3 regions of the Empedobacter sp. EJD.6dd genome follow, and region 1 is predicted to be linked to each of the others. Evidence: riboswitches for the same ligand, from Rfam matches in the RefSeq annotation. Region 1 holds a riboswitch; each other region holds the start of a gene.

Evidence for each region. A riboswitch is a leader RNA that binds a small molecule or an ion and turns the genes downstream of it on or off. The one in region 1 is predicted to bind cobalamin.
Region 2: another riboswitch for cobalamin. It lies ahead of cobT (nicotinate-nucleotide--dimethylbenzimidazole phosphoribosyltransferase); the one in region 1 lies ahead of AC2I98_RS12075 (acyl-CoA thioesterase).
Region 3: another riboswitch for cobalamin. It lies ahead of AC2I98_RS10540 (TonB-dependent receptor); the one in region 1 lies ahead of AC2I98_RS12075 (acyl-CoA thioesterase).

What each region holds. Positions count from the first base shown of each region.
Region 1 is NZ_CM170667.1:2,552,503-2,562,990, reverse strand. It holds gene AC2I98_RS12120 (phosphoribosylanthranilate isomerase) at 1-269, opposite strand, end outside; gene trpC (indole-3-glycerol phosphate synthase TrpC) at 266-1,051, opposite strand; gene trpD (anthranilate phosphoribosyltransferase) at 1,048-2,034, opposite strand; gene AC2I98_RS12105 (anthranilate synthase component II) at 2,039-2,602, opposite strand; gene AC2I98_RS12100 (anthranilate synthase component I family protein) at 2,605-3,999, opposite strand; gene AC2I98_RS12095 (enoyl-CoA hydratase/isomerase family protein) at 4,254-5,030, shown strand; gene AC2I98_RS12090 (SH3 domain-containing protein) at 5,094-5,870, shown strand; gene AC2I98_RS12085 (SDR family oxidoreductase) at 5,878-6,582, shown strand; gene tnaA (tryptophanase TnaA) at 6,614-7,990, opposite strand; gene AC2I98_RS12075 (acyl-CoA thioesterase) at 8,112-8,525, opposite strand; adenosylcobalamin (AdoCbl) riboswitch at 8,605-8,753, opposite strand; gene AC2I98_RS12070 (LOG family protein) at 8,867-10,018, shown strand; tRNA gene AC2I98_RS12065 (tRNA-Met) at 10,188-10,260, shown strand; tRNA gene AC2I98_RS12060 (tRNA-Met) at 10,267-10,339, shown strand; gene AC2I98_RS12055 (suppressor of fused domain protein) at 10,423-10,488, shown strand, end outside.
Region 2 is NZ_CM170667.1:1,580,642-1,591,129, reverse strand. It holds gene AC2I98_RS07510 (POTRA domain-containing protein) at 1-1,170, opposite strand, end outside; gene AC2I98_RS07505 (DUF3817 domain-containing protein) at 1,279-1,593, shown strand; tRNA gene AC2I98_RS07500 (tRNA-Gly) at 1,707-1,779, opposite strand; tRNA gene AC2I98_RS07495 (tRNA-Leu) at 1,806-1,889, opposite strand; tRNA gene AC2I98_RS07490 (tRNA-Gly) at 1,921-1,993, opposite strand; gene AC2I98_RS07485 (hypothetical protein) at 2,137-2,466, shown strand; gene AC2I98_RS07480 (hypothetical protein) at 2,471-2,845, shown strand; gene AC2I98_RS07475 (DUF2071 domain-containing protein) at 2,857-3,585, shown strand; gene cobC (alpha-ribazole phosphatase) at 3,587-4,147, opposite strand; gene AC2I98_RS07465 (adenosylcobinamide-GDP ribazoletransferase) at 4,132-4,908, opposite strand; gene cobT (nicotinate-nucleotide--dimethylbenzimidazole phosphoribosyltransferase) at 4,920-5,921, opposite strand; cobalamin riboswitch at 6,023-6,153, opposite strand; gene AC2I98_RS07455 (response regulator) at 6,300-10,223, shown strand; gene AC2I98_RS07450 (response regulator transcription factor) at 10,235-10,488, shown strand, end outside.
Region 3 is NZ_CM170667.1:2,220,535-2,231,022, forward strand. It holds gene AC2I98_RS10525 (DUF4465 domain-containing protein) at 1-51, opposite strand, end outside; gene AC2I98_RS10530 (PKD-like domain-containing protein) at 73-1,209, opposite strand; gene AC2I98_RS10535 (DUF5074 domain-containing protein) at 1,219-2,355, opposite strand; gene AC2I98_RS10540 (TonB-dependent receptor) at 2,352-4,349, opposite strand; cobalamin riboswitch at 4,448-4,636, opposite strand; gene AC2I98_RS10545 (cytochrome c oxidase assembly factor Coa1 family protein) at 4,702-5,145, opposite strand; rRNA gene rrf (5S ribosomal RNA) at 5,649-5,757, opposite strand; rRNA gene AC2I98_RS10555 (23S ribosomal RNA) at 5,988-8,774, opposite strand; tRNA gene AC2I98_RS10560 (tRNA-Ala) at 9,006-9,079, opposite strand; tRNA gene AC2I98_RS10565 (tRNA-Ile) at 9,096-9,169, opposite strand; rRNA gene AC2I98_RS10570 (16S ribosomal RNA) at 9,363-10,488, opposite strand, start outside.

The DNA.
Region 1 (10,488 bases):
TCGCAGAAACTTGCTGTTTCGTTTCCATGTAATTGCACAACATCTAATTTATATTTGATAACTTTTTGAATAATATCTTCAATCGATTCATTCACAAAAACACCAACTTTTTCTGCGTTTGGAAAAATTTCAAAAATCGCTTCATCTTCTACAAAACGTTTCGATTTTGAGTAGAAAATAAAACCTACATAATCTGGTTCGATTGCTGCAATTTCTTTGAAATTTTCAACGTTATTATTTCCACAAACTTTTACTTGAAAACGTTTCATTTTGATTCTTTTACAAATTGCTCAAATGCTTGAGAAGGATTATCTGATTTCATAAAATTTTCTCCAATTAAAAAGGCTTGAAATCCAGCTTGTCGCAATTCTTTTACAGTTTCTGGGTCAGAAATTCCACTCTCAGCAACTTTAATCAAATCCTGTGGTAATTGTTTTAAAATCTGTTTAGATTTTTCAATATCAACCTCAAAGTTTTTTAAATTACGATTATTGATTCCGATCAAATCAATGAATTCGTTTACCTTTTCCAATTGATCTTCTGAATGTAATTCCAATAAAATTTCTAATCCAATTTCTTTTGCCTTTTTTGCTAAATTGTAGACTTCGTCTTTTGTTAAACATTCGGCTATTAACAACATCAGATCTGCTCCAATCGCCTTTGTTTCGTAAATCTGAAATTCATCCACAATAAAATCTTTTCGTAAAATTGGAATATTCAACACATTTTTTGCTCGTTGTAAATCATCAAAACTTCCTCCAAAAAAATATTCATCTGTCAAAACAGAAACCACTGAAGCGCCATGTTTTTCGTAAGCAGTAACAACTTCTTGCACATTAGCATCTTTATTAATAAATCCTTTTGAAGGTGATTTACGCTTAAATTCAGCAATTATTCCAGACTTGGTTTTGTCCAAAATCGAAGCTTTTGCAGATTTAACTGGAAGAAGAAAATTTTCTGAATTTCTAAAACTTTCGATCGATTGAGTTTTCTTTTTTTCTAAAATTTCTTTGCGTTTTTGCGCGACAATTTCATCTAATATCGTTTTCATGGTTTCATTAATTTTTGGAATATGTTTAATGCTTTTTTACTTTCTAAACTTTCATTTGAAATTGCAACACATTCGATTAAATCTTTGGTTGGATAAATAGTTTTTAACGCTAAAGCAGCATTTGCCAAAACCACTTCTTTTTGTGCTTGGGTTGAATTTCCTTCTAAAACACTCAAAAAAATTTTTGAATTTTCTTCGATTGTTTTTCCTCCTTTTATATCATCTGGTTGAAGAGTTTTTAGTCCGAAATCATTACTTTCTAAAATAAATTCTCCCGAATTATTGTACACTTTTGTTGGCGATGTTAACGAAATTTCATCATAACCAGCCAATGCAGTCGAAATGGAATAGTTTACGCCCGAATTTTGCATTACATAATGATACAATCTCGCAGTTTTGATATCATATGTTCCCAAATTTTGAAAATTCGGCTGAACAGGATTTACCAAAGGTCCCATTAAATTGAAAAAAGTTTTTACAGCTAAACCTTTTCGAATCGGAGCAACTTTAGCTAAAGCTGGATGAAAAAGTGGAGCATGCAAAAATGTGATTCCAACTTTGTCATATTCACGTTTCAATTTATCTTGATCGGTCGAAAATTTGTATCCAAAACTATCCAACATATTCGAAGAACCGCTTACAGAAGAAGCACCATAATTTCCTTGTTTGATGATTTTTTCACCAGTTCCTGCTAAAACAAAACAACTCAACGTTGAAATATTGAATGTATCTTTTCCATCTCCGCCTGTTCCTACAACATCAATCGCTTGTCTAGGTAAATCAACTTTGATACATAAATCTAGCAAAGCACGACGATAACCTTTTAATTCTTCTAACGTTATATTGCGCATGTTGAATACGGTCAAAAATGAAGCTAATTCGAGATCAGAATATTTTTCTTCCGAAATTTCTACCATAATTTGATACGCTTCATCTTCGCTCAACGTATAATTTTCGAATAATAAATTTAATAATTTTCTCATTGTTTTAAGCTTCTAACCAATTTTTAATCATTTGATCTCCAAGTGGTGTTAAAATTGATTCTGGGTGAAACTGAACACCTCGAACATCGTATGTTTTGTGACGCAATGCCATAATTTCTCCTTTTGAACCAACTGCTGTAATTTCCAATTCTTCAGGGAAATTTTCGTTCGAAACAACCCAAGAGTGGTATCGACCAACTTCTAATTTTTTTGGTAAATTATTAAATAAAACATCATCTTTAATTACTTCAATTGTTGATTCTACTCCATGAAATACTTCTTGCGTATTCAATAAATTTCCACCAAAAACCTCTCCGATTGCCTGCTGGCCTAAACAAACGCCAAAAATAGATTTAGTTGCTGCGTATTTTTTAATAATAGGTTTCAATAAATTGGCTTCATCTGGAACTCCAGGACCAGGAGAAAGCAAGATTTTATCATACAAATCAACATCTTCTAATGAAATTCCATCGTTACGAACAACGGTAATATCTGTTGCATATTTTTTTAACGAATGCACTAAATTATAAGTGAACGAGTCGTAATTATCGATAACTAAAATTTTCATATTTATAGGTTTTGAGCGATTTCTATTGAGCGACGTAACGCTCCTAATTTATGATTAACTTCTTGTAGTTCGTTTTCTTCGACAGATTTGGAAACAACTCCAGCACCAGCCTGAAAATATAGGGTATTTTGCTTACTTACAAATGTACGAATCGCGATAGCCATGTTGATGTCGCCATTGAATCCTAAATAACCAATTGCACCACCATAAACACCACGATTTTGATTTTCGTAAGTATCTAATAGTTCCATTGCTTTATACTTTGGAGCCCCAGAAAGTGTGCCTGCAGGAAATGAATCTGCAAAAACTTTCATTGTGTTTGTATCAGATTCCAATTGCGCTGTTACTTTAGAAACCATGTGAATAACATGCGAAAAATATTGAATTTCCTTGTATTGTGCTACTTTAACATCTTCTGAATTTCTACTCAAATCATTACGAGCCAAGTCAACCAACATGACATGTTCTTCGTTTTCTTTTGGATCAGCAATTAATTTTTCTGTCAATTCTTTGTCTAAAGTTGGGCTTCCAGTTCTACGAACTGTTCCTGCAATTGGATGAATTTCGGCGTGATTATTATTGATGATAATTTGTGCTTCTGGCGAAGAACCAAAGATTTTGAAATTTCCATAATCGAAATAAAACAAATAGGGCGAAGGATTTACAGACCGTAAAATGCGGTAAACATTAAATTCATCACCAGAAAACTTTTGTTTGAATTGTCTCGATGGAACAATCTGAAAAACATCACCACGAAAACAAGATTGCTTACATTTTGTGACCATTTCTTTGAATTCGTCATCTGTTAAATTTGATTGAATTTCACTTTCGACATTAAAAGGATATTCAACAATTGATTTATTATTGATGACACTTTTAATTTCAGAAAACTTCGAAACTGTTTCATCATTTTGGTACTCGATGAATTGAATTTCGTTGTGAAAGTGATTAAAAACCACAATATTTTGATAAAATGAATACGAGAATTCTGGAATCGTTGCTTCATTTCCTTCTGCCGAAAAATTTACCGTTTCGAAATGTGGAATTGCATCCCAAGCAATGTAGCCAAATAACCCATTTATAGGTAAATCTTCTCCATTTTTAATAGCAAATTTAGAAGTAAATTCCTTGAATTTTTCTGTCAATTCTTGACCATTCAATGCATATTCTTTTGTTTCTCCATTTGCGTAAATCTCAGTTACAATTCCTTTCGTCACCTTGAACGTCGCAATAGGATTAAGACAAATAAAAGAGTTCGCATCAGTCTTCGAATGATAATCCGAACTCTCTAATAATAAGGCGTTTGGATAAATATCTCTCAGTTTCAAATAAAGCTGAACAGGAGTCGTTAAATCCGCTAAAACAGTTTCTTTCTGTATGTTAAAAGTTAAATTCATTTGTTAAACATTTAGGTTTAGAGCATAAAAAAAGGCTTGTCGGTTTCGACAAGCCTTTTCTACATATAACTACATAGAGGTCTTACGAACCAACGTTTTGCTGTTCGATAAACCACCACCAGTTATTTGTGAATAATGTTTTCATTGAGGACAAATTTAGAAAGGATTTTTAAACCAACAAATTATTTTTTGATAAATTTTTTAGTTCTTTCAACAATTGATATTTTTGAGTAAATAATAAAAACACAAACAAAATGGAATATAATTATAACAATCTTATTGTTGAAGTAGAAAATAAAATCGCACTGGTTACATTAAATCGACCTCAAGCATTAAATGCTTTGAACAAAGATTTATTAGATGATCTTTCTAATTTTTTTACAGATGTAGATTCAGATCCGGCAGTTCGCGTTGTTATTTTGACAGGTTCTGGAGAAAAATCGTTTGTTGCAGGTGCAGATATCAAAGAGTTTGCAAATTTTGATGGTTCTCAAGGAGAGCAATTGGCTGCAAAAGGACAAGAAAATGTATTTAATAAAATCGAAGACTCTAAGAAACCTGTGATTGCAGCTGTAAACGGTTTTGCTTTGGGTGGTGGTTTAGAATTGGCAATGGCTTCTCATTTCCGTATTGCTTCTACCAATGCAAAATTAGGTTTGCCAGAGGTTACTTTAGGTTTGATTCCTGGTTATGGAGGAACACAGCGTTTGCCGAAATTAATAGGAAAAGGTCGTGCGATGCAAGCAATTATGACTGCAGATATGTTCTCAGCAGAACGTGCGTATGAGATTGGTTTAGTAAACGAAGTTGTTGAACAAACAGAACTAATCAATCGTGCGAAAGAAATCGCTTCTAAGATTTCGAAAAATTCTTCTGTTGCTATTCATCATGCAATTAGAGCTATTAATGCTTCGGACAAAGACAATGGTTTTGAAATTGAAATTGAAAGTTTTGGAAATCTTTTCGAAGAAGAAGATTTTAAAGAAGGAACAACTGCTTTTGTAGAAAAAAGAAAACCGAATTTTAAGTAAAGTTAATTTAAAATATATGTATCAAAAGCTTCAAGATATCTTGAGGCTTTTTACTTTTACATCATGAAAAAAATAGTTATTGGATTCATTTTAATGATAAGTTCAGTGGTGTTCTCACAAGAAGTTTATCAAGTAATTGCTCAGGAAGGTTTGACTGTTAGAACAAGTCCGAATAGTAAACGTGTTGGGAAAATACCGTATGGATATCCTGTTAAAATTTTAGAAAAAGGAGAAGCTTTTTCAATCAAAGATAACGGGAAAGCTAAAAGTGGAAATTGGGTGAAATTAGATGTTAGTTCGTCTAAATTGATTCTTGATAAAGATGTCAATGATAACGCTTTGCAAGGTGATTTGTATACGTTTAGTGGTTATTTGATTACGCAACAAAATTTTATCAATCAGTTTGAAACAGAAATTGCTACTCATCCCGCCTTCAAAGAGTTTTATTTAGCGACTGCTTATAAATGTTTTGCTTTAAAAGGCGATTTTTTTGGTGATGGCGTTGTAGATTATTTGTACAGAATGATTGATACAAAAGGAAATACACGTTTATTTATTGTTGATAATCAGAAAAAGGGAAGTCAAATTTATGGTTTAGGAGGAGCAAAAGATCCTTTTAAAATTACAAATTACGATTTCGGAACATTAATGATGATTCCAAAAGGAACTCCACTTTATTCAAATTACAAAGATGGAATAAAAAGAAATTTAAATGGTGTTTCTAAAAATGAAATTGTAACTTTAGACTACGATGCGATTTATGTACATCAAGATAATGCAAAAGAAGGAGGTTTTATTTACCGAAAAGATGGTAAATGGAATTGGTTAAATCAAAAATAAAATAGTTATGCAAAATATTGAGAATAAAGTCGCTTATATAACAGGCGGAACAAAAGGAATTGGTTTAGGAATAGCAAAATCATTAGTAGAAAATGGGCTTAAAGTTGCTATTTCGGGTCGTAATATTGACGATGTAGAAAAAGCACGTCATTATTTAGGAAATCAAAATGTGTTGGCAATTCAATCAGATGTTAGACATTTCGAAGATGAGCAAAATGCTGTTGAACAAATTATTTCTACTTTTGGACGTTTGGATATCGTGATTGCAAATGCTGGTTTAGGAAAATTTGCTCCAGTAGATGAACTTTCTTTAGAGGATTGGAATGCGATGATTGATACGAATTTAACAGGTGTTTTTCATACAATAAAAGCTTCTGTTGAGGCTTTAAAAGTGTCAAAAGGTTATTATATTTCGATTGCGTCTTTAGCAGGAACTAATTTCTTTGCGAATGGTGCAGGATATAATGCATCGAAATTTGGAGTTGTTGGTTTTACACAAGCGGCTATGTTAGATTTGAGAAATTATAATATCAAATGTACTACGATTATGCCTGGTTCGGTTACTTCAAATTTTAATGATCATGTACCAAACTCAGAAGATGGATGGAAGATTCAGCCAGAAGATTTAGGTCAAATGGTTGTAGATTTATTAAAAATGAATCCGAATGTTTTACCAAGTAAAATAGAAGTTCGTCCTACGAAAACAAAATAAAAAAAGACCTCAATTAGAGGTCTTTTTTGTTTTATTTCTTTTTCAACTTTACAGTGAAATGTCTTAAAATCTCTGATTCCCAAGTGATTTCATAACCAGAATTGATTTCGTTTCTACGATCAAAAATATTTTTCAATGCGACAGCGATATAATCCATATGACTTTGGAAATACGTACGTCTTGGAATTGCCAAACGCAATAACTCTAATTTTGGATAACGATTTTCTCTTGTTTCAGGATCACGATCCGCTAAAATAGTTCCAATTTCAACTCCTCTAATTCCAGCTTCTTTGTACAATTCAATTCCTAATGTTTGCGCAGGAAACTCTTCACGTGGTACATTTGGTAAGAACTTGACTGCATCAACAAAAATAGCATGTCCGCCAATTGGTTGCTGAATTGGAATTCCAAATTCAATTAATTTATTCCCTAAATATTCAATTTGCTTGATACGCGATTGTAAGTAAGAATATTCTGTTGATTCCTGTAAACCTTGTGCTAAAGCAGCTAAATCACGTCCAGCTAAACCTCCATAACTTAAATATCCTTCATAGATAATTCCAAAATTTCCACAAATTTTATATATCTCTTCGTTATTCAGTGCAATAAAACCTCCTATATTTACCAAACCATCTTTCTTTGCAGACATCGTCATTCCGTCTCCGTAAGAAAACATTTCGATAACAATTTCTTTGATTGTTTTTTGCTTAAATTCTTCTTCTCTTTCTTTGATGAAATATGCATTTTCTGCAAAACGAGCTCCATCAAAAAAGACAGGAATTCCATATTGATTTGATAAATCTCGCACTTGACGAATATTTTCTATCGATACAGGTTGTCCTCCAGAAGAATTACATGTAACAGTGATTAACGTGAATGGAATTTTATCTTTTCCGTACTCTTTGTATACATTTTCTAATTTCTGTAAATCGATATTTCCTTTGAATGGATGAATTAATTCACTATCAAAAGCTTCATCAATTGTACAATCAATGGCATGTGCTTTTCTAAACTCGATGTGTCCTTTTGTTGTATCAAAATGCGAATTTCCAGGAACAACATGACCTTCTTTTACAAGAGCCGAAAACAATACATTTTCTGCTGCACGACCTTGATGCGTAGGTAAAAGAAATTTGAAACCTGTAATGGTATTGATTGTTTCTTTTAATTTTAGGAACGATTGAGAACCAGCATAACTTTCGTCTCCAGTCATCATTTCAGACCACTGTTTATCAGACATTGCTCCAGTTCCAGAATCAGTTAATAAATCAATAAATACTTTGTGGCTTTCGAGATTAAATAGGTTGTAGTCTTTTTCTTCTATCCACTTTTCACGTTCATCGGGAGTAGATTGATAAATTTCTTCGACCATTTTTATTCGAAATGGCTCGGCAAAAGGTAATTTCATTCTTTTTGTGTTTAGTGTAAAACTAAGAAACCTTTAGAATATTATCAATTAATTAATTAAAAACATAAAAAAATCCTCTATCAAACAGATAAAGGATTTTAAATTTTTCTATAGCTCGTTGTTAGTCAATAACAGGAACTGGTCTTTTGTTTTCGTTAATCGCAACTAACGTAAATGTTCCAGAGATTGCTTTATCTCGTCCATCTCTATACATACTTTCAATATAAGCATCAACTTGCACATCTAAACTTGTACGTCCTACGCGTACAACTTTTCCTATCATTTCGACAATAGTACCTGCAGGAATTGAGTGCTTAAAATCAATTTTATCGCTACTTACTGTAACAATAGGTTTACGACAAAAACGAGTTGCCGTCATAAAAGCAATTTCATCCATTAAATACATTACCGAACCTCCAAACATGGTGTTGTGGTGGTTTGTATCTCCAGGAAAAACAGCTTTGAAAATACGAGTTTCAGAATTGATGATACGTTGTTCTATCAACTCTTCTCTTGGTGTTTTGTCCACTTCCATTATCATATATTTACACGTTACTTTTTATTTAAATTAATTTTTGTGATAATGTATTTTTGTGGTGGTTTGATGTTTTCATACACATAATTTTACTTTTTTCGCGAAAGTTTATTTTAATGATTATCTCAACTATTGGTACTCTGACTTATCAAACAAATTGATTTACAGTTGCGCGACAGTTCGTGACTTGCACACGATTCCCCAATAATTTGAGTACGAATATGGTGCAAATATAAATTAGAAAAATGAAATTTTAAGATTTATTCTGATGAATTCGCCGGTTTGGAATAATTCGTGTAAATTCAACTTCCGAAATTTATATGAAGTAAGAAGTTTAAGAAATGAAAATAAAACCAATCAAAGATTTAATTCATAATCTAACCGAATGGAACGAATTAGTAGAGCAGACAAATGATTTGACTAATAAAGTTATACAAGATGTAAGTTTTTTACGTCAAAAAGTAAATTGGGAAGAGTATAACTTATGTAATACATCTTTCTTAGGATGTAAGTTTAAGCAAAATGAAGCTATTCATTTAATAGAACGTGGCGCATTTATTTATCCGAAATTCGAAGCAATTCCTTATAACCCATATCGTGGTAAATTATATACTTGGCAAGAGTTGATGCAAGGTTATGATCCAAATAATGATCAAAGCATTGATTTGAAAATTTACAAGCATTTTAAGAAACATAAATATAATCCATCTGTTTCAGAAGCATTAGCACAGCGTTTACATGATCTTTCAATTGATGATGGTTTGCGTAGAATTTTAGAATATGATGAAAACGGAATGACAAAGAAAAAAGTGGTTGGTTTTATGGGAGGACATTCCACTGCGCGTAATTCTGAATTTTATAACGAAACAGCTAAAGCAGCAAAATTAGCAACTGAAAAAGGATATTTTGTAGTTTCTGGTGGGGGTCCAGGTATTATGGAAGCATCAAATTTAGGTGCATATATGGCAAATTATTCGGATGAAGATTTAATGAATGCAATTAATATTTTGGCTGATTTAGATTTTGTAGACGACAATAAAACGGAATATCTAGCAAAAAACTTTATGACGAATGCACAGAAAGTTTTAGAATTTTATCCAAATGGGGCAGAAAGTTTAGCAATTCCTACTTGGTTTTATGGTCACGAGCCAAGTAATTTATTTGCAACAAATATTGCAAAATACTTTTCGAATAGTATTAGAGAAGATATGTTGTTAACGATTAGTTTATTTGGATTAATTTACGCTCCGGGAAGTGCTGGGACAACACAAGAGATTTTTCAGGAAGCTGCTCAAAACCATTATGGAACATCAGGCTATTATAGTCCGATGATTTTTTTGAGTAAAAAAAGATACGTAGAAGACACAGGAATTTATTCTGTTTTGCATCAATTAGCAACTGGTCGCACATACAAAGAGTTGTTATTTTTGACTGATAGTGCTGATTTAGCAATAGATTTTATCGAAAAACATCCACCAATCAAAGCAGATTAAAATTATTTTAGAATTAATTCAAAATATTTTTCAAATATTTACAACCACTTAAATTATTGAATTAAATACATTTAAGTGGTTTTTATTTGTATTCTGACCGAATAAAATAAAATAAAGTTGCAAAACATTTGGTATTTAAAATAATGAACGTATATTTGCAGTCCAATAACGCGAGATGGAGCAGTAGGTAGCTCGTCGGGCTCATAACCCGAAGGTCACAGGTTCGAGTCCTGTTCTCGCTACTAAATCGCGAGGTGGAGCAGTAGGTAGCTCGTCGGGCTCATAACCCGAAGGTCATCGGTTCGAGTCCGGTCCTCGCTACTAGCAAGAGAGTTTCTAAACAGAAGCTCTCTTTTTTTATGTCTTAACTTTAGGAATTGAATTGGATAAACTATTTTTGTAAGATGAATTTAGAAGAATATAAAAAACAATATAAATCAGATCAAGCTGTTGGAGGAATTGCTATAGAA
Region 2 (10,488 bases), 970 kb from region 1:
ATCTTCTGTCCAAGAAAAATTCTTTTCCTTTTTACGAATCGAATTTACTGCAACATTCAACATCGATTTTCCTTCCATTAAACGAAAAGGATGTTTTAGAAAATACTGATAATTTACTCCAAATCCTGTTTTCGAATAATCGTCATAACTTGATTTTAGATACGAATCATCTTCCAACAAAAAGTTAGACGATTGTATAATTCCGCTCACACCAATGTTCGAATTGAGGTTGAGTTGATAAAATAAACGCTCCGAAAAATCTAAATTCACAAAAACAGAATCTTGCTTGAAAAGCTTGAAATTCGTTTCCGAACCAATCGCAGATTTGAACAAATAAGGCACTTTAACACCAATATTCAACGACGTATTTTTATTCGCTGTTCCAATCCAATTTAATCGAATTTCCTCTAAACTATTGAACACATTATTTAATGAAAGTTGCACGTTACCATTCAATCTAAAATCGCCGTTATCATCTGTTCCAAATCCTAAAACTCCGTCAAAATAATTGGAACTTATTTTTTTTGGATACAAATATAAAATTGTAGAATCGGGTTTGAATAAGGTTTGTGGTTGTTGTGCTTCTGCAATGTAATTGGTTTGTTGCATCAACGTAGAAATAGTCGCTAACTTTTGCTCATTGTATACTTCACCTTTTTTGATGTTTAGTCCATGTCGTAAATAAGCTTTCGATAATTTTTCATAACCAACTAATTTTACACCATCTATTGTTCGCTGATTTCCTTTATCTAAAATTAGTTCTATTTTTTGTTCGTTTTGCTCAAACCCATTCGGAACAAGTTTTATTTGTGCAAAAGGATATCCTTGGTTGGTATTAATAGTAGCAATATTATTTAGAATAGAATCTAAATTATCTGTCGGAAAATAGTCATTTTTATTTTGAAACAATTCATTGTTTTTCACCCAAATTGTTTGATAGTTTTTTCCTTTGTTCAAGTAAACGTTTTCGTTTTTGATCGAATCAATAGTCAATGTATAATAACCATTTTTTTGAAGTGAATCTAAAGATGAATCAAGATTTTTACTTTCAAAATCTTTTGTATACGATTTTGTATCATCATTATATCGTAAAAAATGATACGTTTTTTCTTGTCCAAAAAGTAAAATACTTTGGATAAAAAAGAAGAATATGTAGCTTAAAAATCGCATAGTTGCTTATAATAACGAGTAAAATAGATGTTAAGTATTTGTTTTACTGATATCTATTAGTGTTCATGTGAAAATTAAAAATTATTTTTGACTTCAAATTTAAGATGAATGTTGAAATTATTTAAAATAACTGGTTACTTAGAAGCGCTTTCGGCGATTATTTTATTTTTTGTAGCAATGCCTATGAAATATATTTGGGAAGACCCAACTTGGGTAACTCACGCAGGAAGAGTACACGGAGGATTGTTTATTGCTTATGTTGTCTTATTGTATTTGTTGAAAGAAAAATACAATTGGTCGATGAAAATTTTCTGGATATTTTTTGTAGCGGCAATTATTCCTGGAGGAACAATTTGGGCTGAGAAAAAATTTATCGAAGGTAAAAAGTATAAACAGATGTTATCGGAAGAAAAGGTGAATTAATTTTTCTGAATTAACTAAAACATATAAATCCTTGTCAATTTTGATGAGGATTTTTTTGTAGGATAAGTTTTAAAACAAAAAAACCGAAGATTAATCTTCGGTTTTTTTTACAGAGCGGGAAACGAGACTCGAACTCGCAACATTCAGCTTGGAAGGCTGACGCTCTACCAATTGAGCTATTCCCGCATAAATTTTCAAATCAAATTAAAAAGTACCTCAGGCGGGACTTGAACCCGCACGTCCTAATGGACACAGGATTTTAAGTCCTGCGTGTCTACCAATTCCACCACCAAGGCAAAATTTGATTTTTGAATTTGTATTTCAAAGAGCGGGAAACGAGACTCGAACTCGCAACATTCAGCTTGGAAGGCTGACGCTCTACCAATTGAGCTATTCCCGCGTTGTGAGTGCAAATATAAGGTCAATAAAACTACTTTTGCAAGTGTTTTTCGAATAAATTTTACAACTTTTTTCTAATAAATTAATTTTGAAATATTTGAGGTATTGATTTTTTTTGAGAAATTAGAGAAAAATATAATTTGAATGACATTTGAAGAGTTATTAATCCTAATTGAAAGAAATAATTTCAAGTCAAAAGTAGATTTTACAATTGCAATTAAACTTTTTGATGCAGAAAATGATTGGCCTGTGGAATCAATTACAATAAATGATTTTATAAATAAAGTTGAAATGGAAATTGGAGACAATATTTTTCATCAAAATTTAGTTTCTAAATTAGATTCATATAATTTTATAAATAACGCTTGGAAAGTAGAAAGTTTAATGTCTATAAAAGATATTTTAGAATTAGATATCAATAAAAGTTTAAAAATAATTGTTGAAGACTTTATTAAAAATCATGAATCGATTTAAAATCATGAATATATTCAAGTTTATTACGCTTTTATTGTTATTCTCTTTTAGCTGTAACTCTAATAAAAAATTCGATTCAGTAAAATGGAACTCAATTGAAGAAGGTGTTTATGGAGAAAATTATCGTTTTAAAATGTTAAACGATTTAGTTAATAATGTTTTAAAATTTGATTCAAATAAATCAAGCGGAACTACAAAAGATGAGGTTTACAAAATTATTGGTAAGCCAGATGAGGTTTTAGATAAAGCAGAGATTTATTTAATTCAAGAAAAATTCGGTCAAATTGATCCTAATGGTTACATCAAACTTTATTTAAAATATAGTGATAATTCGACTTTGAATTATTGGAAAATAGAAGAAACAACGTATAAAGAATAATAAATATAGATATGAGAATCCCGACAATACACGGAATTATAGAACGTAGAATGTTAATAAATTTTCGCGTTGAACCACAATATATTGAAACGATTTTACCAAAACCTTTTCGTCCAAAACTGTACAAAGAAAAGGCAATTGCTGGGATTTGTTTGATTCGATTAAAAGATATCAAACCGAAAGGTTTGCCAAATTTTGTTGGAGTAAATTCAGAAAATGGAGCACATAGAATCGCAGTTGAGTGGGAAGAAAATGGCTTGACAAAAGAAGGTGTTTATATTCCTAGAAGAGACACTTCGCTTAGGTTAAATGCGATTGTAGGAGGTAGGGTTTTTCCTGGAAAACATTATTATGCAGAATTTAATGTGAAGGAGGAAAATAATTTTTATCATTTAGATTTCACAGGTTCTGATAAAACTAGAATAGAAATAGATGCTAAACTTGCTGCTAAACTTGCTGCTAATCTGAATAACGATTCTATTTTTGAGTCTTTGGATGATGTTTCAAAGTTCTTCGAGAATGGTTCTGTAGGGTATTCTCCGAATGGAAATAATTTCGAAGGTCTTAAACTCGAAACATATAATTGGAAAATAGAACCTTTAGAAGTTTTACATATGAAATCTAGTTTTTTTGAAGATAAAAGTATCTTTCCAAAAGGTTCTGTTTGTTTTGATAATGCCGTTTTAATGAAAAATATCGAGCACGAATGGAAATCGTTAGCAAAAATTAAATGTTTATAATTTACTTTTTTCTCATCACAAAATCATCTTCTTTTGTTTCACCTAAATTGAATTGAAAAATCTCACCATAATCAATTGGGATTTTAAATGCATTTTTGATTGGAATTTGCAACAAATAGCACCACATTAATCTAATAATTCCACCATGAGCTACGATTAAAATTTTCTTTTGTTTAGAATTTCTCAAATCATTCATAAAATCTGAAAGTCGCAAAAACATTTCGTGCATAGATTCTCCATTTGGTGTTTTAACATTTACAAAATCATTGTACCATGGATTGATTTCTTCCGAAGGAATTTCGTTCCACGATTTCATTTCCCACGTTCCGAAATTGAATTCTTTTAATCGTTCATCTAAAATAAGTTCGTCCGAAAAAGTATTGGCTAATTTTTGACAACGACTTAACGGACTTGAGAAAATTATATCAAAACCATTTTCGATTTTAGCATGAATTTGTTTAACTTCTTCTAAAAAAGTATCAGCTAATTCCACATCAGTTTGTCCATAACAAACCGATGAAGGAACATTAACTTTTGTATGTCGAATTACAGAAATTTGCATAAAACTAAAACACCAAGATAAAACAAAACTTCGGTAACTTGTTGCACTGTACCTAAGCAATCGCCCGTATATCCGCCAATATATTTTTTAAAATACCATCCTAAATATACTTTTCCTACATAGCAAAGAGGTAAAATTAGCAACATTTTCCATTCACCAAAAATGATAAAGGGAAGTAAACAAAAAAGAAAACTAATGATTAGATTTTTAATTGGTAAAGCCTTATTTGCCATTGGTTTTGATTTGCTTTTATCAATATCAGTCACATATTCGTGTGTGTAAATCATCATTCCTGAGAAAAATCGACTAACAGAATGTGCAGAAATTAAAGTGAAAATCATTAGCCAAAAATTATTTTCGGCAATATGTACCAATGACGTAAATTTTAGTAACAATAATAAGATAACACCAATTACGCCATAAGCACCAATTCGGCTATCTTTCATAATCGTCATGATTTTTTCTTTTCCGTAACCACCTCCAAAACTATCGCAAACATCTGTAAAACCGTCTTCGTGAAAGGCGCCAGTCAACAAAACACTTGTAATCATTGTAATAATTATCGCAATATCGATTGGCAAAATAAATTGACAAATTGTATAAATTATCGCATTGAAACAGCCAACTAACAAACCAATTGCAGCGTAATATTTCTGAGATTGATTCATAATTTCGTTGCTATAAGGAATTTTGAACGGAATTGGAATTCGAGTGAAAAACATCAACGCCGTTAAAAAATAAGTGATTTCTTTTTTTAGCATTCTACTTCAGTTTATTTGTTTGTAACACCTGCAGATTCGAAACTTGCCATCTCATTAAAAAAGTTAACTGCACTTTTAATAATTGGATAAGCCAATGCACAACCTGTTCCTTCGCCAACGCGTAAATTGATTTTCAAGATAGGTTCTTCGTTGAAATAATTCAGCAAATATTGATGTCCAATTTCATCACTTTGATGGCAAAATATGGCATTATTCAATATTTCTGGTTTTAATTTTGACGCAACTAAAATTGCTGCAGAAGCAATATAACCATCAATCATTAATAACATATTATGTTCATAAGCAGCTAGCATTGCACCTGTCATTTGTGCAACTTCAAAACCTCCGAAAGTTGCTAGAATCTGTTTTGGATCAAGAATTTTTCCATGTGTTTCTTTAGCCTGGGCAAGAATATTGATTTTGTTTTGTAATTGCTCATCATTCAATCCAGTTCCTCGTCCTACACATTTTTCGAGAGATAAATCAGTTAAATAATGCACTAACATCGCTGCTGATGAAGTATTTCCAATTCCCATTTCTCCAAATCCAATAATGTTAGTTCCATTTTGCGCAATCTTATCTACAATTTTCTTTGAATGATGAAAACATTGTTCTAATTGTTCCAACGACATTGCAGGTTCGTACAAGAAGTTTTTGGTTGATTTGGCAATTTTGCTATCTTTCAAAATAGAATAATCTTCGAAATCATAATTCACACCAGCATCAACTATTGTTAAATCGATCTTATTTTGATTGCAAAACACATTAATTGCAGCACCATTATTCAGAAAGTTTAATACCATTTGTGGCGTTACTTCTGCGGGATAAGCGCTAACACCAGATTGAGCAATTCCATGATCGCTTGCAAAAACAATAAGGTGTGGATTGATTAATTCTAAATGATTTTTTTGTTGAACTAAACCAATTTTAAGCGCTATTTTTTCTAATAAACCTAAGGCTCCAAGTGGTTTTGTTTTGAGGTCAATAATGTGTTGAATTTCTTCTTTTTGCATTTTAATAAACTAAGTTTTAATAAAAAAATGCTTTCGAAATCAAGGACAATCAATTCAACAAATATCAAAATATATGAAGTTTTGATTGAGCTTCAATCGCGAAAGCATCATCTAAAAAAGTGGTCTGGCTTATAGTTTTTCACTACTTACAGTTGCGCGACAGCTCGAGATTTGCACTCGATTCCCTTTTGAGCAAGCAAGGTAAGAAAGTTATTTTTGTGGTGCAAAATTTTCGTCAATTACAATTTCACCTGTTATTTTTTCTTTTAATTCAAAATCAGTTGTACTAAATTTTTAAATAATATTAGATTTTAAATATTTACAATTAAGTAATATCTTTATCGATCTCTACTTTCCTATTAAAACAGTTGAATTTTAATGGAAAATTATCCCATCCCTAGAAACGAAAAGCAAAGATTGCAAGCGGTTTATGATTACAATTTGCAAGCACATGATAAAGATGAAGAATTAGATGTTTTTGCAAATGCAGCAAGTTTAATTTGTAATGCGCCTATTGCATTAGTTTCTGTTTTTGATCAAAATTATCAAGTGATAAAAGCAAATTGTGGTATAGAAGTAGACGTTGTTCCTCGTCAACAAACAATTTGTCAATTCTCTTTGGTGGAGGATGAGATTTTAGTGATTGATGATGTTAACAAGTTTGCACCCGCACAAAATATAGCAGGAGTTAAAGCAGCAAATATTCAATTTTATGCAGGAGTTCCGTTGATTGATGACAATGGAAATGCGTTGGGAACGCTTTGTGTGAATGATCATTATCCACGTACATTGAGCGATAAACAGAGAAGTTTATTAATTCAATTAGGGAAAAATATTACTAAATTATTAGTTAGTAAAAAACGTAAAAAAGATGCAGCTTACTTTCAGAATATTTACAAAATTTCAAATAATTTAATTGGAGTTGCAAATATTAATGGTGAGTTAAAATCAGTTAATCCTACTTTTAAAGAAGTTTTAGGAACAAAAGAAAATAAAGATATAATAGCAAGTAATTTTTTGGATTTTGTTTCTGCGAAAGATCAAAATAAAGTTAAAATGTTTTTAGCTGATCTTAAAAATAATTCAGGTTCGATACATTTTAAATGTTTGATGACAACAATCGATTCAAATGAAGAAAAATTAGTAGAATGGTATACAAAATCGAGTACATTAATTGAGAATGAAATTTTCTTTTTTGGCCGAGATATTACGCTTGAACATTCTAAAAAAGTTGAACTTGAAAATAGTGAAAGAAAATTTAGAAACTTTTTCAATTCTTCGCTTGGTTTAATGACGATTCACGATTTAGAAGGAAAAATTTTGTCTATTAATAAGCAGGGACTAGAATCTATGGGCTATTCGAATGAAGAAGCGGAAGATTTAAACCTGAAAAAATTAATTCCAAAAACAAATCACAAGGAATATAAAACTTATATAGAAACAATTTCAAAACAAAAGCAAGATTCTGGTTTGATGACCTTAATCAAGAAAGATGGAACGTTAACATATTGGTTGTATAGTAATATTTTGGATGAAGATAATGATGGAAATCCAATTGTAATGAGTACAGCAATTGATATGACACAACGAACACTTTTAGAAAGAGATCTTAATCGTATGCGACAATTGTTAGATCATACCTACGAAGTTGCAAATGTTGGAGGTTGGAAATATGATTTGGTTCATAATAAATTAATTTGGGCTGATACAACGAAGAAAATCCACGAAGTAGATTCAGATTTTGAACCAAATGTAGAAACTGCACTTAATTTTTATGAAGCGAAAAGCAGTTATCCAAAGATAAAAAAAGCATTTAAAGATGCTGTAGAAAAAGGAATTCCGTATGATATGGAATTGCAAATTGTTACTCAAAAAGGTAAAACGGTTTGGGTAAGATGTAAAGGAATTCCAGAATTTGTGAATGGTGAGTGTGTAAGTGTTTTCGGAATTTTTCAGGATATTAACGAAATGAAACGATATACGTTAGAATTAGCTAGACAAAAAGCTATTTTCGAAACGTTTATTAATCACGTACCAGCTTCAGTTGCAATGTTTGATAATGAAATGAATTACATAACATTAAGTAATAAATGGAGTGATGAATTTGCTATAAAAAAGAAAAATGTAATTGGGAAGTCGCATTACGAATTATACAATGTTCCTGAGGAAAGAAAACAGATATACGAGGCGTGTTTAAAAGGAGAGTCATATTCTAATCCAGATTCTATATATCGTACACCAAAATACGATACAGATCAGCATTATACTTGGGAAATTCATCCTTGGTACATCAATAAAAAACAAATAGGAGGATTGATTATGTTTTCGCAAAACATTACCGAATCTTTTATAAAAAATAAAGAACTTAAGAAAGCGAAAAAGAATGCAGATATTGCGAGTAAAGCGAAGTCTGAGTTTTTAGCGAATATGAGTCACGAAATTAGAACGCCTTTAAATGGTGTGATTGGTTTCTCTGATTTATTGTTAAAAACGCCACTTAATCAAACTCAAAAGCAATATTTGAATTACATAAATGATTCTGCAAACTCATTGTTGTCTATTATTAATGATATTTTAGATTTCTCGAAAATAGAATCGGGTAGAATGGATGTTTCTATCGATAAAAACAATTTATTCGAATTAGGAAATCAAGTTATCAATGTGATTCTTTATCAAGCCGAAAATAAGAAAATCGAATTGTTATTGAACATCGATAATAATTTGCCACAATTTATTTGGATTGATGAAGCGCGATTGAAACAAGTTTTGATTAATCTACTTGGAAATGCTGTGAAGTTTACCGAGAAAGGTGAGATTGAACTTAAAATTAGTCAAGTTGAACCAATTGAAGAAGGTAAAAAAGCCAAACTTAGATTTTCTGTTCGCGATACAGGAATTGGAATTAAACCAGAAAAACAAGCCAAAATTTTTGATGCTTTTACACAAGAAGATAGTACTGTTAGTAAGCGTTTTGGTGGAACAGGTTTAGGGTTAACAATTTCAAATAAATTACTAAATTATTTCGGAAGTCACTTAGAATTGTGCAGTGAAGTAGATAAAGGTTCAACATTTTACTTTGATTTAGAAGTTGATTTTGAATACAATTTAGAACAACAATTTGATCATTTAGATGAAATTAAACACGTTTTAATTGTTGATGATAACCAAAGCAATCAAGTTATTTTGAAGCATATGTTGCAGTTCAAAGAAATTACATCTGACATTGCAAATAATGGAATGGAAGCGCTTCAGAAAGTGTTAAATGGAGAAGTGTACGATGTTATTTTGATGGATTATCACATGCCAGTTTTGAATGGCTTAGAAACAATTCAGAAAATAAAAGAATATTTTGCAACGGTGCACACAAAAACTCCTTTAGTCTTATTGCATAGTTCTTCTGAAGATGAATTTTTGATTTCGAAAGCCAAAGAATTAGGAATTAATTCTCGCTTATTGAAACCTATTAAGTCTGAAGAATTATTTGATACGCTAAGAAAAAGTGTGGTTGATTCGAAAGAAACTCAAACCATTGTTGTCGAAGAACTGGAAGAAAAAATACAAGATTTTTCGAAACAATTTCATATTCTAATTGCTGATGATAATATCGTGAATATGGCATTAAATCAGCAAATTATCAAAAATATTTCGCCAAATTCTGTGCTTTATACGGCTGTAAATGGAACAGAAGCGGTTACAGTTTGTCAAGAAAATCAAGTTGATTTGATTTTGATGGATATTCAAATGCCAGAAATGAATGGTATTGATGCTACAAAGATTATTCGAATGATGTCTGCTTATCAAGAAACACCAATAATCGCTGTAACTGCGGGAAATGTGAAAGGTGAAAAAGAGAAATGTCTTGACGCTGGTTTAAGTGATTTCTTGGCAAAACCAATTCGTGAAAATGATATTTTGAATGTGTTAGAAAAATGGTTAGATTTTTCTCAAGATGAAAATAAACAAACGAATGATTTTGGTGAACATCTGGATATTTCGATGATAGATAATTATACAAACGGTGATGAATCGTTTAGAAAAATGTTTATCGAGATTATTATAAACGAATTAGGAAAATCAAAAATAGAATTTGAATCACATTTAATTAACGAAAATTTAGAACAAATCAATCAACTTGGTCATAAAATAAAAGGAACAGCAAAAACTGCTGGACTTAATATTTTAGCTGATTTGACAGAAAAAATAGAAAAATCAACTTCAATCAATTCTTTACTAGAAAACCAACTGATCATACAAACCAAAACTGAAATTGAATTAGTAATTAATTATTTAAAAAATATTTAAAAACCAATATAATGCAGATTTTAATTGCGGAAGATGACGAATTGATTTTAAAAACAATCGAACATAAACTAAAAAAAGAAGGACATACTATTGTTTTAACACGAAATGGAAAAGAAGCAATCAATAAAATTGAGTCAGAAGATATTGATTTAATTATTACGGATATTATGATGCCTTTTGCTTCTGGTTTAGAAATTATTAGTGCAGTTCGAAAAAGCAAAAATGCAACTACGCCAATTATTATTTTGTCTTCTTTAGGGCAAGA
Region 3 (10,488 bases), 330 kb from region 1:
TGTCGCAAATAATAAATTAAAGAAGAGTTTCTTCGTAAAATTAAAATTCATTTTAATTATTTTATGATGTTATTAATGTAAATCGTAAGCTCCAGTTACTTCAGTTGAAATTTCGCCTAACCAACCCGCTTCCTGATTAGTTCCTGTGTATATTTTGATAAAATCTATTCCCATTAATTTGACTGGATTTCCGTTTTTATCAACAGCCCAATCAATATCAATATTTGAGTCTTCGGAACTATTTTGAGCATTATCTGCATAACCATATGCATATTGTTTTCCTGTCCAAATTCCATTATTTTCGGAATAATTATTTGGTAAAAGTGTTCCTGAAAACTTCAGTTCATTTTGTCCAAACCATAATGGATAATACGATTGCTTATGAAAAGAATTTTTCGTTTTATAGCCCGATTTTCCTTGATTATCTGTCCATTTTACATATTCAGGATTAGGAATAATATCTTCCACAGTTGGTTTTTGAAATGTGATCGAATAATTTTTTATTGTATTCGGATTTTTATACTCACTTCCTGCAATTTCGTACCATTCGTCTTCGTCAGGTTTTCCGTTTTTATTTTTATCGTACGCAACCATAATGATACCAGGCTCAGAAGATCCAGCGAAACCATTTCCTAAAACTTTGAAATCACGTTTATTTACCTTATTCATAATTGTATGATCAAAGCCAAAAACAACATAACCACCAAATCCACCTAAAGAGATCATTCCTGTTTCTTTTCCAATCAACTCTTTTTCTGCTTTAGCAGTCATTTCAGCTTGCTTATCCCCATCTACAAAAGCTGGAAGTTTATTAACAAACTGACCAATTGATGGTAAATAATCAAAAACTTGTGCGATGTATTTATTGTATGTCGTTGTTTCTTGTTTGACAATAATTTTTGTTTGTAACGTTTTAGTATCGGTTAACGATTTTATTTCTAATGTCAAATCATAATCACCAGCTTTATCTGAAACAAAACCTAATGTTTTTTCATTTCCGATAATTTCATTCCCAAATTTCCATGTATATGTCGCATTTTCGAAACCAGAAATCGTTGGCTCAATCGGGATGATTTTTAATCGTGTTGCATCATAAGAAGCTTCTAAAGTTGCATTATCAGGATTTAATTCGATAATATTATCGTCATCACTACAGCTTTGTATCAAAGCAAAACTTAGCGCAGTTAGTAAGATTTTTGAATAATTCATATGTAAATTTTATTTGTAAACAAAAGCAAAATGAGCTGGAATATTTCCACCAGCAGTTTTCCATTTAAAGACTCCATTTTTATCAAAACAATAGACATAACCCATTGAAATATAATTCCCTACATCGGTTATAAAAATGTCTTTTGTCTTTGGGTTAACAGCAATTCCGTAGGGTGTTTCTATATTTTTGATAACAGGATCATTCACCAATGTTTTATTGATAACCTGTTCTGTTTTGGTGTCTATTACGCCATAAGATTTGGTGTATTCGAAAGTGGTATAACTAAATTCGTTCGAAAAAAAATAGAGTTTATCATCATCAATCGTGAAGTTAGAAACTGGAATATCAAATTTCTTTTTAATTTGATGTGTCTTACTGTCAATAACAAAAAGATTAGATGAAATATCTCGATAATTACCACGAGAAGTAACATATAAATCTCCTTCAGAATCTTTTTTTATTCGATGAAGATTTACTTCAACATCAATTTTCTTCGTTTCTTTGAATGTTGATAAATCAATAACCGAAATTGTTTTATCATAATCTGGAGCACGATAACCACCTGAATTTGCAACGTATAAATTATTTCCAACAACTTCTAACTCGTCTGGTTGATAACCAACTGTTACTTGACGCGTCACAGATAAATTAATCGTATCAATTTCTACGACTTTTCCTAAAGGAGCTTTCGGATCAATTGTAACTGGTCCGGCATACGATGTTGCATACGCCTTACCATTTGCAAATGTGATGTATCGACCATTTTCTAAAGGAATTGTTCCTAAATGCTTCGCCGTTTTTGCATCCATTACCTCAATAAAATTAGAAACATTGATGACGGCATATAGTTTATTTCCATAAATCTTAATGTCATTCCCAACATCGCCTAATTCTTTTACCATGGTTGGATTTACAGTCGCATAAATATTTCGATTATAGGTTCCTGTTTTAAAATCCATATAATCTATTGTCGCCATATTACTTCCCATATTTCCTTCGTTCAGCAAATAAAATCCAACCACATCCGTTTCTTCTGGAGTTGTTACACCATCTTCTTCACTTTCGATTAAATAAGTATCTTGCTGACATGCATAAAAAGTGGTTACTGTTAATAAACAGACCATTAATCGTTTAAAATATCTCATAAATTTGCGCTTAATATGAATTTGAATTGCCTTCCTGGCATTGGATAATTGTAAATCACATCGTATTGTTGATTCAAAACATTGTTTAATTCAAAAGAAACTTTGAACGAATTTTGATTCAACTTAAATTCTTTATGCACTCCTAAATCATTTGTAAACCAAGGATTTAGTCGATTATATTTATTATTATCTTGATGCACATTGTATCGTTCGCCCACATAAATAAAACTGTAATTGAAATTCCACGTTTTGTATGAAGCTCCTAAAACAAAAGATCCGCTATGCTTGGCTGTATATGGAATTTGATTTTTGTAGTAACTTTTTGCAGGATTAGAATAATCTAACGCTTCTAAAAAACCATAGTTCAACATTGGCGAAACCTCAATATCACCTACTTTAAAAGTTGATCTTATTTTTACATCTAGACCTTTTATTCGGACTTCATCCAAATTCATCATCGTGAAACGAAACAAACTACTTGAAGGTGCTGCGATAATTTTATCAGTTACTTTATTATAATAAGCATCAGCTTGAATGGAAATATTTTTGAAGAAACTCTGAGATGATTTAGAATAGGTAAATCCTAAATTATATTGTGTAGAATATTCTGGTCGAAGATAAGAATAGCCAATATTCGTGTAATACAGATCGTTGAACGTTGGCATTCTAAAAATACGTTTGTAAAATGCTCTAATATTAAAATCGTGAGATTTGAATGGTTGATAATTTGCAATAATAGTTGGTGTCCATACATTTTTATCTGGTGCGCTTGTGTTTTTTTCGACCGATTCTTTCACAAATGTTCCTAATAAACTTCCTTGTAGATTAAGACGACCAAATCTGTAAGTTGAAGCAAAAGCAACCAAATTTATATGACGGGTTGGGTATGAAAATTCTTTTAAATCGGCATCTAAATTGCTAAACTGATAGTCCGTTGCAACGTTCACATCCCACTTATCATTAATAGCATATACATTCGCCCATGAAATATAAAATTCGCGTTGAATAAATTTATTTTCATTTTTTACCGTAGAAACAGTGTCTGTAAAATGTGTAAAATCGTATGCAAGTTTTGCATTAATCTTGGATTGAAAATTCTTGAAACGTTTTTCGTATTTTCCTTGAACAAAATAATTTTTATCTACCCATGTTTGTCCACGACCATCTAAACGTCCACGGACAATTGATGCTGGTATTCCTCTATCCGAATCAAACAAATAACCTTTTACATTCCAATTCGATTGATTTCCTTTCCCGAATAACCCCAATTCTACACGCTTCGCATCAACTTGTCCATCGCGACGTCTTAAAACGGTATCATAAGCTGTGGAACCATCTAAATTTTTGCGTTGATAACGAAATTTATACACACCATTCGTTTTGATATATTCTGCACTTAAAACAGCTGATAATCGATCAGAAATCTTATGTTCAATTCGTGTTGAAGGATTAATTAATTGAATAGATCCTAATTTATATCTAATTGTGATATTAGTTCTTTTGTTATTTCTAAAAATAGGCTTCTTTGTTTCTAAATAAATCGCCGAAGCTGATGCATAATCTTTTGCAGATTGAAAAATGTTACTTTTTTGACCGTTGTATAACGAAATGACTTCCATATCATCCAACGAAAACTTTCCTAAATCAACAATTCCATTCTGCGCATTTCCTAATTGAATTCCATCATAAAATACTGCAACATGTTGCGACCCCATTCCACGAACATCAATTGTTTTTAAACCACCAACACCTCCGTAATCTTTTATTTGTACACCAGAAAAAAAACGAACAGCGTCTGCCACAGAATGGCTATTTAAAGCCTGTAACTGCTCTCCTTTCAATTCCTGAACTGGAACTACTGATTTGTTATTAATTGTTGAAATTTCGACTTGTTGAAGCTCTAAAATACTATCACGAATTATTTGCGCAGAGGCAATGCCACATGAAAGTAAAATCAAGCTGCAACAATAAATTATAGTTTTTAGATTTCTCATTTAGCACTAATCAACTGTTGCTAACGAGAGTGTATGAAGTATAATAGAGAGGTAAACCTATCCAAAAATTGTTCTTCACGCTTTAGTCCCCGAAAGCTGTTAACATATATCATTTTGGTAGGTCTTCTGACTTACTCCTTTTTTAGAAATCCTTCCCATCAAAAATGACAGTGGATAAATATAATTCTAAAAAATTATGGAGCTTACAGCAGCGGGTCTGTTCAGGATTTTCACCTGATTCCCTGTTACCGAACAATTAAGTTCGCACCAAATGTTAGTCAAAAGTAAAGTTATTATTTTGAATAAAAAATTTAATCTGAAACAAAACAAAAAAAGCTAACTCTATGTTAGCTTACTCTTTTACTTTATTTATCTGAATTACTTCTCCTGTTTCATCTATCTGAACAGCGATTTTCTCATAATTCCATTTATCAAATTCTTTTTCACCAACAATTATAGCTGAACCAGTGCCTTTTGTACCTTTTATTGGAACTGTAATATTAGCTTCGCCCGTATTGTTTGTTACCGAAATATTTCCACTAAACATTCCATCAGTCTTTATATCTGTGCCTAATTTTTCCTTTACTTCAGGATTTTGATTAATGATATTCATTGCATGTTTAGTAACATCACTATCAGAAGTAATTTTACTAATACCCCAAAAAGCACCACCTACAATTAATCCAATAAAAAGAATAACAAATGTAAGACAGCCTACTGGTACAAACCATTTCCAATTTCGCTTAAACCAATTTTCTTTAGGTAGTAATTGATTATCGTATTGATTTTCTTCCATAATCTAAATTATTATAAGTAAATCAAATATAATTATTTTTGGGCGTTCCTCGCTAATAATCATTCGATAATAAAAAATAGTCTTTCGTGTAGCTCGGTCGGGCTATCCGTTCCAATCTTTTGTTTTTTGGGGTTGCTAAACTTGTCGAAGTACAAAAAACAAAAGGATTTCCACTACTATCCCTAACGCGGGTTGAGTTCTAAGTTTTGAGTTATAAGTTATAAGTTATAAGACGTAAGATTTAAGACTTACAGAATAGAAGTAGAAGTTAAACTATCATAAGGGTGTTTTCAAGTTCTGAGTAAGTTGTAAAAAGGAAGCTTTCATTTTATCAAGAAGAAGCTTCTCGTTGACTAATTAGAAGCCTCTTGTTGGATGAAAGCAAGCTTCTTGTTTTATAAAACATAGTTTGGAGATGCGTAAAGCTTAAAACGTTCAGCCTAAAGCGCGACGTATAACCACAAAAAAATCCTCAAGAAATAAATCTTGAGGATCTTAATAAAAACTGGCGACGACCTACTCTCCCGTAAGTAACAGTACCATCGGCGCAGGCAGGCTTAACTTCTCTGTTCGGAATGGGAAGAGGTGAGCCCTGCAGCTATAGTCACCCTAATATTTTTAAATAGGTATTAGTTCCTATTATATGTTGACATTATCAGAAGCTCTAGGCATTAAGCTTAAAGCTTTAGGCGTAAAGCCTTCACACAATCTTTGGTATTACATGTTTTAATCCAAATAAGATTAACTAACCTTCTCTATGACGATTAAATCAATGTTAGTATTTAATCTTTATTAATATTTTGTTGATTTGAAATCAACTTATCTGATTCGTTCTACTTTTTAAGAAAAAGTCTATGGGTAATTAGTACTACTCGACTATGACATCACTGCCTTTACATCTATAGCCTATCAACGTTGTAGTCTACAACGACCCTTTAAAGAAGTCTAATCTTGCGGCGAGTTTCGCACTTATATGCTTTCAGTGCTTATCTCTTCCAAACGTAGCTACTCAGCGGTGCACCTGGCGGCACAACTGATACACCAGAGGTTTGTTCAACACGGTCCTCTCGTACTAGAGTCAACTCCGCTCAAACTTCTAACGATCACAACAGATAGAGACCGAACTGTCTCACGACGTTCTGAACCCAGCTCGCGTGCCACTTTAATGGGCGAACAGCCCAACCCTTGGGACCTTCTCCAGCCCCAGGATGTGACGAGCCGACATCGAGGTGCCGAACCTCCCCGTCGATGTGAGCTCTTGGGGGAGACTAGCCTGTTATCCCCGGAGTACCTTTTATCCTTTGAGCGATGGCCCTTCCATACGGAACCACCGGATCACTATGTCCTGCTTTCGCACCTGATCGACTTGTAGGTCTCACAGTCAAGCACCCTTATGCCATTACACTCTACGCACGGTTACCAAGCGTGCTGAGGGTACCTTTGAAAGCCTCCGTTACTCTTTTGGAGGCGACCACCCCAGTCAAACTACCCACCATGCACTGTCCTTCCAAATGGAAGTTAGGCTCCAAGTAAATAAAGGGTGGTATTTCAACAATGACTCCACAATACCTAGCGATACTGCTTCATAGTCTCCCACCTATCCTACACATTATTTACCCGAAGTCAATACAAAGCTATAGTAAAGGTTCACAGGGTCTTTTCGTCCCGTTGCGATTAACCGGCATCTTCACCGATACTACAATTTCACCGAGATCATGGTTGAGACAGTGCCCAGATCGTTACACCATTCGTGCAGGTCGGAACTTACCCGACAAGGAATTTCGCTACCTTAGGACCGTTATAGTTACGGCCGCCGTTTACTGGGGCTTCAGTCAAAACCTTCGAGTTACCTCTAAGCTCCTTCCTTAACCTTCCAGCACCGGGCAGGTGTCAGACCCTATACGTCATATTTCTATTTTGCAGAGTCCTGTGTTTTTGATAAACAGTCGCCTGGGCCTTTTTACTGAGGCTGACATTGCTGTCAGCGACCTTTCTCCCGAAGTTACAGGTCTATTTTGCCTAATTCCTTAACCATGAATCGCTCGAGCGCCTTAGGATACTCTCCTCGACCACCTGTGTCGGTTTACGGTACGGGCTGCACATCTCGCTATTTCTTGGAACAATGTTCAGAGGATTATCACTCCAGCCGAAACCTTCGTGTACTATCCCTACTTTACGTAGGTTCAACGTACTATTCCGTCAGTACGCACCTCCTACAATCATTCGTCACTTTTATTGAGTGCAGGTACGGGAATATTAACCCGTTTGCCATCCACTACCCCCAAAGGGTTCGTGTTAGGTCCCGACTAACCCTCAGCTGATTAGCATAGCTGAGGAAACCTTAGTCTTACGGCGAATAAGTTTCTCACTTATTTTATCGTTACTCATGCCTACATTTTCTTTTCTAAAAGCTCCACCACCCATTACCAGGTGACTTCTGCGCCGTTAGAATGCTCCCCTACCAGATGTACATAAGTACAAATCCATAGCTTCGGTAATATGCTTATGCCCGATTATTATCCATGCCGGATCGCTCGACTAGTGAGCTGTTACGCACTCGTTAAATGAATAGCTGCTTCCAAGCTAACATCCTAGCTGTCAATGCAATCCAACCGCGTTTTCTCAACTTAGCATATATTTGGGGACCTTAGCTGATGGTCTGGGTTCTTTCCCTCTCGGACATGGACCTTAGCACCCATGCCCTCACTGCCTAGAAACATATATTAGCATTCGGAGTTTGTCAGGAATTGGTAGGCGGTGAAGCCCCCGCATCCAATCAGTAGCTCTACCTCTAATATACTTAACTAAACGCTGCACCTAAATGCATTTCGGGGAGTACGAGCTATTTCCTAGTTTGATTGGCCTTTCACCCCTACCCACAGGTCATCCGAAGACTTTTCAACGTCAACCGGTTCGGTCCTCCACTTTGTGTTACCAAAGCTTCAACCTGCCCATGGGTAGATCACAAGGTTTCGCGTCTAATACTACTGACTTAAGCGCCCTATTCAGACTCGCTTTCGCTACGGCTCCGGACCTGAAGTCCTTAACCTTGCCAGCAACATTAACTCGTAGGCTCATTATGCAAAAGGCACGCCGTCACACTTACGTGCTCCGACCGCTTGTAGGCGTACGGTTTCAGGTTCTATTTCAACTCTCTATTCGAGATACTTTTCACCTTTCCTTCACAGTACTAGTTCACTATCGGTCTTTGAGGAGTATTTAGCCTTGGAAGATGGTCCTCCCATATTCGGACAGAATTTCTCGTGTTCCGCCTTACTCGTTATCAACTAGATAAAAATTTCACCTACGGGACTATCACCCTCTACGGTTAACCTTTCCAGGTTATTCTGTTATCCTTATAAAGTCTTTAGGGCTAATCCGCGTTCGCTCGCCACTACTTACGGAATCTCAATTGATTTCTTTTCCTATTGGTACTTAGATGTTTCAGTTCCCAACGTTCGCTCTCTAATAAATTAGAGTGACATGTCTTCAACATGCCGGGTTGTCCCATTCGGAAATCTTCGGATATAATGTGTATGTGCCACTCCCCGAAGCTTATCGCAGCTTATCACGTCCTTCATCGCCTCTCAAAGCCTAGGCATCCGCCGTACGCCCTTTGTAACTTTTTTCTCGATTTAACCGTCATATTATTGAGCGGTTATGTTAATCTTACTCGTTTTTTGATTAATTGTATACCTTTATAAAACTTTGATCTATTTCTAAATCTGTTTGTTTTTGATTGTATGCGATTATAAATAAATTTATAATCTGTTTCTAATAATGTCAATGAACTCTTCTGTTAATTCGGAAATATGATAATCTGCTAATTAGCTAATTAAATAATTCTCAAATTAAAATCGTGGAGAATATCGGAGTCGAACCGATGACCTCTTGCGTGCAAGGCAAGCGCTCTAGCCAGCTGAGCTAATCCCCCTCTTTATGTTATTTAGTAGTCTCAGGCAGACTCGAACTGCCGACCTCTACATTATCAGTGTAGCGCTCTAACCAGCTGAGCTATGAGACTCTTTAATACTCTTAAAGAGTGGTCTTTTTGTTAGTTTTAAGATTTTAGTAATGAGATATGAGATTTAGATTTATCTAATTTCTCAATTCTAATATCCACTAGCTAACTTATATATTTATATATACAGTACAGAATAAAAAGCCGAATCAAAATCAATCTTCTAACTAATAGAAGAAAATTCGTCGTTCTCTAAATATGAGATGTTCCAGCCGCACCTTCCGGTACGGCTACCTTGTTACGACTTAGCCCTAGTTACCAGTTTTACCCTAGGCAGCTCCTATTACGGTCACCGACTTCAGGTACCCCCAGCTTCCATGGCTTGACGGGCGGTGTGTACAAGGCCCGGGAACGTATTCACCGCATCATGGCTGATATGCGATTACTAGCGATTCCAGCTTCATAGAGTCGAGTTGCAGACTCCAATCCGAACTGAGATAAGTTTTAGAGATTCGCATCTTGTTGCCAAGTAGCTGCCCTCTGTACTTACCATTGTAGCACGTGTGTAGCCCAAGACGTAAGGGCCGTGATGACTTGACGTCGTCCCCACCTTCCTCGCGGTTTGCACCGGCAGTCTCATTAGAGTCCCCGTCTTTAAACGCTGGCAACTAATGATAGGGGTTGCGCTCGTTGCAGGACTTAACCTAACACCTCACGGCACGAGCTGACGACAGCCATGCAGCACCTTGCATTCTGTCCGAAGAAATTACTGTTTCCAATAACGTCATTATGCATTTAAGCCTTGGTAAGGTTCCTCGCGTATCATCGAATTAAACCACATGCTCCACCGCTTGTGCGGGCCCCCGTCAATTCCTTTGAGTTTCATTCTTGCGAACGTACTCCCCAGGTGGGATACTTATAACTTTCGCTTAGCCACTGAATCCGAAAATCCAACAGCAAGTATCCATCGTTTACGGCGTGGACTACCAGGGTATCTAATCCTGTTCGCTCCCCACGCTTTCGTCCATCAGCGTCAGTTAATGTTTAGTCACCTGCCTTCGCAATTGGTGTTCTGCGTAATATCTAAGCATTTCACCGCTACACTACACATTCCAGCAACTTCAACATTACTCAAGACTAACAGTATCAATGGCAGTTCTATCGTTAAGCGATAGGATTTCACCACTGACTGATTAATCCGCCTACGGACCCTTTAAACCCAATAAATCCGGATAACGCTTGCACCCTCCGTATTACCGCGGCTGCTGGCACGGAGTTAGCCGGTGCTTATTCTTCTGGTACCTTCAGCTACTCACACGTGAGTAGGTTTATCCCCAGATAAAAGTAGTTTACAACCCATAAGGCCGTCATCCTACACGCGG